One region of the Pseudoflavonifractor sp. HNCC25GI2 genome, then DNA from elsewhere that is predicted to be linked to it. Evidence: riboswitches for the same ligand, from Rfam matches in the RefSeq annotation. Region 1 holds a riboswitch; the other holds the start of a gene.
What was found. Region 1 has a riboswitch for lysine ahead of asd (aspartate-semialdehyde dehydrogenase). Riboswitches for the same ligand answer to the same signal wherever they lie in the genome.
Positions count from the first base shown of each region.

Region 2: another riboswitch for lysine. It lies ahead of AC3YUO_RS03040 (Na+/H+ antiporter NhaC family protein); the one in region 1 lies ahead of asd (aspartate-semialdehyde dehydrogenase).

Region 1 covers NZ_JBYUOW010000004.1:262,122-265,530, forward strand. Annotated here, with positions in the region: gene AC3YUO_RS07905 (SpoIID/LytB domain-containing protein) at 1-901, opposite strand, end outside; lysine riboswitch at 995-1,173, shown strand; gene asd (aspartate-semialdehyde dehydrogenase) at 1,350-2,435, shown strand; gene dapA (4-hydroxy-tetrahydrodipicolinate synthase) at 2,472-3,362, shown strand; gene dapB (4-hydroxy-tetrahydrodipicolinate reductase) at 3,374-3,409, shown strand, end outside.
Region 2 covers NZ_JBYUOW010000002.1:92,288-95,696, forward strand. Annotated here, with positions in the region: gene AC3YUO_RS03030 (hypothetical protein) at 1-260, opposite strand, end outside; gene AC3YUO_RS03035 (PaaI family thioesterase) at 397-819, shown strand; lysine riboswitch at 893-1,066, shown strand; gene AC3YUO_RS03040 (Na+/H+ antiporter NhaC family protein) at 1,187-2,911, shown strand; gene AC3YUO_RS03045 (pyruvate kinase) at 3,032-3,409, shown strand, end outside.

The DNA of each region.
Region 1 (3,409 bases):
GGCAGTGGTCGCTGTTGCACAGGTCAAAGTCCAGACTGTTGTGGCTGTTTAAGCGGCGCAGAGCATAGGTGCGGGCGCAGGTGGCTTGGGTCTTCAGAGCCTCCAGGGGCCAGGTCCGACCCATCTCATAGGGAGCAACGCCTTTTACATAATTCTCCAAATCGATAATATTGGCTACGGTAATGTTGCCGCCGTCAATGCGCTGATAGGTAAATCCGCCCCGGTACTTGATGTCCCAGAACCAGGTGCGCACATCGGAAGCTCCGGTGACGTCAGGCATAATGCCAAGGCTCTGTGAAGCGCCTCCATCAAACTGGAAGAGAATCTGGCTGGTTCCGGTGGCTACCACATTGACGCCGTAAGAGCTGGTTCCCACAACCGTCCCGTAACCCAGAGAGGAGCAGGCGGCGGCAGCGGCTTCTTTTGTGGTGTAAGCGCCGACGCGAACCTGATAGGAACCATTGATCCAAGCAACAAAGCCGCCCAGAGACTTGGCATCGGCAGAGGCGTCCCGATAGGAGGAGTAGCTGCCGGGAACCTGGATGTGGTAGCAGCCGACCACCACGCTGCTGCCATTATCCGAGTTGGAATAGGAGCTGCGGCTGCCGCTGCTGTCAAACCAGGTGTTTTGCGTTTTGATGACGCTGACTTGCTCCACACTGGCGTCCGTGCGGGCCAGCTCCACAAAGTTCAGGTTCTTATCGAAGTATCCGAACCGGTAGCCGGCGCCGTATCCGGTGTTGTTCCACAAATTGGCGCCAATGAGTTCGCCGATCTCATTGTAGCTGGAGGAGGAGGCGAGGCCGATACGCAGCATGACCTCCCCATCGCTGTTGACCGTGGCGGCCCAGCTTGCCGGAACAGACAGGAATAGTGCAAGCAGAACAGCGACAAGTTGCATAAATCTTTTGGTCATAACGGACTCCATTTCTCTGTTTTCCATGATACGTGCTATTGACACTCACTTCCAAACATGGTAGGATAAACACAAATTCTGCAAGATAGAGGCGCGGCTACATTAGTACGCATGGTCAGGGTTCCGGTTCCCGTTTCAGCCATGCGGAAAGGGGACGCCGCCGAAGGGTTTCCTTCGCCGGAGGGAGAAGCCCTGGTCGCTTGGTTAAGAGCCTGGCGACTGTCATCAGAGTGAGCTGATGGAGCGCTGTCTGCTTTTGTGAATATTTTGCCGGCTGTCTGCGAAGAAGTATCACAGTCGACATTATAGTACAAAATCAGCCGCTTGAAAAGCCGCTGATTTATTTTTTCTCTTTTGCAGAAGACAAAAGCGGGAATAACTTATTTCCAGCCAAATCATAGCATATTATAAAGTTGATGCGGAGGTAATCGAGATGGAAAAGTATAAGGTAGGAATTATCGGCGGAACGGGCATGGTGGGCCAGCGTTTTGTCACGCTGATGGAGAATCACCCCTGGTTCCAGCTGACAGCGATTGCGGCCAGCCCCCGCTCCGCCGGCAAGACCTATGAGGAGGCTGTTTCCGGCCGTTGGGCCATGAAGACCCCCATTCCTGAGGAGGCCAAGGGTCTGGTGGTGATGAACGCCCAGGACGACGTGGAGAAGATTGCCGGTCTGGTGGACTTTGTCTTCTGCGCGGTGGATATGAAGAAGGAAGAGATTCGCGCTCTGGAGGAGAAGTACGCCAAGGCCGAGTGCCCGGTGGTTTCCAACAACTCCGCCAACCGTTGGACCGACGACGTGCCCATGGTCGTGCCCGAAATCAACCCCCAGCACCTGGAGGTCATCCCCTTCCAGCGCAAGCGTCTGGGCACCAAGCGCGGCTTCATCGCCGTCAAGTCCAACTGCTCCATCCAGTCCTACGCCCCTGTGCTGCACCCCCTGATGAAGTACGGCATTGAGAAGGTGCTGGTCTGCACCTACCAGGCCATTTCCGGCGCCGGCAAGACCTTCGAGCGCTGGCCCGAGATGGTGGATAACCTCATCCCCTACATCGGCGGGGAAGAGGAGAAGAGCGAGCAGGAGCCTCTGAAGGTTTGGGGCACCATCCAGGATGGCAAGATTGTGAAGGCCTCCAGCCCGGAGATCACCGCCCAGTGCCTGCGTGTGCCCGTGTCTGACGGCCACACCGCCGCCGCCTTCGTTACCTTCCGCAACAAGCCCACTGAGGAGCAGATCAAGGCTGATTGGGCCGCTTACAAGGGCCGTCCCCAGGAGCTGAATCTGCCCTCCGCCCCCAAGCAGTTCATCCACTATTTTGAGGAGCCCGACCGTCCCCAGGCCAAGCTGGACCGGGAGCTGGAGGGCGGCATGGCCATCTCTGTGGGCCGTCTGCGTCCTGACACCCAGTACGACTATAAGTTTGTGGGTCTGAGCCACAACACCCTGCGGGGCGCTGCCGGCGGCGCGGTTCTGCTGGCTGAGCTGCTGTGTGCCGAGGGCTATATTGACCACAAGTAATTCGGTTTGTTTGATTGAGGAAAGGGTTGTAATTGTATGAGAACTCCTGTATTTACCGGTGCCTGCCCGGCTCTGGCCACCCCTTTTGACCAGAACGGAAACATCAATTTCGACGCTTTCGGAAGACTGATTGACGCGCAGATTGCGGCGGGCGTGGACGCGGTGTGCGTCTGCGGCACCACCGGCGAATCCGCCACCATGTCCATCCGGGAGCACATCGCGGCCGTGGAATTCTGTGTCAAGCGGGTGGACCACCGGGTCAAGGTTATTGCCGGCGCGGGATCCAACGACACCTCCGCCGCCGTCTACCTGTCCCAGCACGCCCAGGACTCCGGAGCCGACGCTCTGCTCCATGTGACACCTTATTATAATAAGGCCAGCCAGAAGGGCCTCATCAAGCACTACGAGTACATTGCCGACCGGGTGGACCTGCCCATCATTCTCTACAATGTGCCCGGCCGTACCGGCGTCTCCTTCACGGCCGAGACCTACAAGGTGCTCTCCAAGAACCCCAAGATCAACGGTGTCAAGGAGGCCAGCGGCAACTTCTCTCTGCTGGCCCACACCCGTTATCTGTGCCCCGATGACTTTTACATCTGGTCGGGCAACGACGACCAGGTGGTGCCCATGATGAGCCTGGGCGCCAAGGGTGTCATCTCCGTGGTGTCCAACATCGCCCCCGAGGTGATGGTGAAGATGAGCCATCTGTGCCTGGAGGGCAACTTCCAGGAGGCGGCCAAGCTGCAGATCCAGTATATGGACCTCATTGATGCCCTCTTCTGCGAGGTGAACCCCATTCCCGTCAAGACTGCCATGAATCTGATGGGCATGGAGGCCGGTCCCCTGCGTCTGCCCCTGTGCGAGATGTCGGAGAAGAATCTGGCCACTCTGCGTGCCTCTATGGAGCGTATGGGCCTGCTGAAGTAAGGGGGAGCCTGATGCTGAAGATAATCATTTCCGGCTGCAACGGCCAT
Region 2 (3,409 bases), on a different contig from region 1:
GCCAGAGCCAGCCCCCGGCTCACCCCGCTGAGCCCCTGCTCCAGCAGTTCCCCGTCGCCGGGCGCAGGCGTCTCCGCCGGCTCCGGTCTCTCCTCCCGCTCCTGCGGCCGGGCCTCGGGCACCGCGGAAGCGGACGTTTTCCGTTCCGGCTCCACCGCGATGGGACTGCTCTCCTCATCCGCCATGACCCGGCTCCATACCCGGCGGAACACCTCCGGGTCCACATCCCCGCTCAGCGGGGCAGACTGTGTCTGCTGCATATCCTGTCCTCCTTAAACAACGAATTGGTTTCTTCTCCCGCCATTCTATGCCAAACGCTGAAAAATGGCCCAACAGCTTGTTTTTGTGAAAATTCTGTGCTAGAATGGCCCCACTTTGTCCAAAGGAGAGACCATTATGTCGCCGGAATCCCACAGCGATTTTATTGTGCGCACCGTCAATACCCCCCACCAGTTCTCCTATGAAAACGGCGTTCTGGTCACCGATGTCACGCCGGGCCGGGCCGTGGGGGAGCTGACCGTGGGTCCCAACAGCATCAATCCCCACGGGAATGTCCATGGCGGCGCTCTGACCACCCTGGCCGACACGGTGGCCGGCTGCTGTGCCTGCTCCAAAGGCGGCAGCTGCGTGACCGCCGGCTGTACCCTGGAGTACCTGCGTCCGGCCAACGGCTCCAAAATCTTCTGCGAGGCCACGCCCAAGAAGCTGGGGCGCTCCCTCTCCGTGGTTCAGGTCACCATGACCAACGACCAAAATAAGGTAGTTGCCACCGGAACCTTCACGTTTTTCATGCTTCCGGAGGAAAATACCGGGAAATAAGGGGGATTTCCCCGAATTGGGCTTGACAAGCATGCAGGAGCGTGATACGATACCTGCACTTCCAAAATTAAATTGTTCGGATAGAGGCGCGGCATACATGCGTACCGCGGGACACCCGGCCCTGGCAGGCCGTCCCGTGGGAGAGGGTCTGCCGCCGAAGGTTTTCGTTTTGCCAGTGAGCGGGGGCCTGGGCCGTGGGGAAAACATCCCCCGGACTGTCACAATGCAGTGGAGCGCTATCCAGAGAGGCCCCCGGGATACGTGGGGCCCTCCGGCTTTTGCCATGGGCGCTTGCACCCATGGCTTTTTTGTTTGCGCAAAAAGGGGCTTAGTGTGGGCCCCAAAGATTTAAGTGGAGGGAAAACAAATGAAAGCGAGAAGATCCTGGCCGGCACGCTTCATCCTGATTCTGATGCTGCTGCTGGCTCTGGCTACCACCGCCTTTGCCGAGGACCCCACCGAGGCCACCGGCACCAAGATGATTGAGTGCTCCGACTGCGGCACTCTGGGCATTGTCCTCAGCGACGAGGGCGAGGCCGTCACCTGCGAGGCCTGCGGAGGCACCGGCTATGTGGAATCTCCCAGCCAGTTCTATAACACCGCTCTGGCCCTGCTGCCCCCGGTCATCGCCATTGCCCTGGCCCTGCTTACCAAGGAGGTCTACTCCTCCCTGTTCATCGGCATTCTGGTGGGCGGCCTGCTCTATTCCAACTTCTCTTTCGAGGGAACCTTGAACCATGTGTTCAGCGGAGGCATTGTGGCTTCTCTGTCCGATGCCTACAATGTGGGCATTCTCATCTTCCTGGTTATTCTGGGCACCATGGTGTGCCTCATGAACAAGGCCGGTGCCTCTGCCGCCTTCGGCCGCTGGGCCAAGACCAACATCAAGTCCCGGGCGGGTGCTCAGCTGGCCTCCATTGTGCTGGGCTGCCTCATCTTCATTGATGACTACTTCAACTGCCTGACCGTGGGCTCTGTCATGCGTCCCATCACCGACAAGCACCAGGTTTCCCGGGCCAAGCTGGCCTACATCATCGACGCCACCGCTGCTCCCGTGTGCATCATCGCCCCCGTCTCCTCCTGGGCCGCCGCTGTGGCCAGCTTTGCGGAGGAGGGCCAGGGCCTGAACCTCTTCATCCGCGCCATCCCCTACAACTTCTACGCTCTGCTCACCGTCATCATGATGCTGGGCCTGGTGTTCCTGAAGGTGGACTTCGGCCCCATGGCCAAGTTTGAGCGCAACGCCATTGAAAAGGGCGACCTCTTCTCCGGCTCCAACCCCTACGCCATGATGGACGAGGAGATTGTGGAGGACAAGGGCAAGGTCATCGACCTGGTGCTGCCCATCGTGGTGCTGGTTGTCTGCTGCGTCACCGGCATGATTTACTCCGGCGGCTTCTTCTCCGGCGCCAGCTTCGTGGAGGCCTTCTCCAACTCCGACGCCTCTGTGGGCCTGATGCTGGGCTCCGCCTTCGGCCTGCTCTTTGCTCTGATCTACTACTTCCTGCGCAAGTCCATGACCTTCAAGGAGATGATGGGCTGCATCCCCGAGGGCTTCAAGGCCATGGTGCCCGCCATTCTCATCCTCACCTTCGCCTGGACCCTGAAGAGCATGACCGACTCCCTGGGTGCCAAGTACTTTGTCCGTGACTTCGTGCGCAGCGCCGAGCATCTCCAGATGTTCCTGCCCGTCATCGTCTTTGTCATTGGCTGCCTGCTGGCCTTCGCCACCGGCACCAGCTGGGGCACCTTCGGCATCCTCATCCCCATTGTCCAGAACGTGTTCTCTATGGACAGCCCCCTGGCCATCATCTGCATCTCCGCCTGTATGGCCGGCGCCGTCTGCGGCGACCACTGCTCCCCCATCTCCGACACCACCATCATGGCCTCTGCCGGCGCTCAGTGTGACCACGTGAACCACGTGTCCACTCAGCTGCCCTACGCCATCTCCTGTGCCGTAATTTCCGGCATCAGCTATCTGCTGGCCGGTCTGCTGGCCATCAATGGTCTGCCGGGCATCATCGCCCTGCCTGTGGGCATCGTGCTGATGCTGGGCTTCCTGGTGGTCATGAAGAACCGTCAGCGCGCTTAAGTCTTATCGTGTTTTCTGCGGCGGCTTTCCAAATGGGAAGCCGCCGCTTTTTCTATTGACTTCCCCGCCCAAACGGCCCCATAATGAGAGAGAACAACGGAGAAACGAGGAATCCAATCCATGGAATTTTACGGAACCCTGGGCGGCAGCTGCCAGAGCCGCGATGTTCTGGACCAGCTGTTTCAGGCCGGTATGACCGGCGCCCGCCTCAATCTGTCCCACACCACCCTCTCGGCCTGCGCCCCGCTGCTGAAGGAGGTCTACCAGCCCGCGGCCCGGGCCGCCGGAGTGGAGCCCCACCTCATTATTGACCTCCAGGGCCCAGAGCTGCGAGTGGGCACCCTGCCCGCCCCCATTTCTCTGGAGGAGGGCACCCAGGCCATTCTGGGCGAGGGGGGCATCCCGGTCCCCGCCGCCGTGGTAAAGGCCGCCCGGCCGGGCCACTCCATTTCCCTGGACGACAGCGCCCTGCTGCTGGAGGTGGAGGAGGCGGAGCCC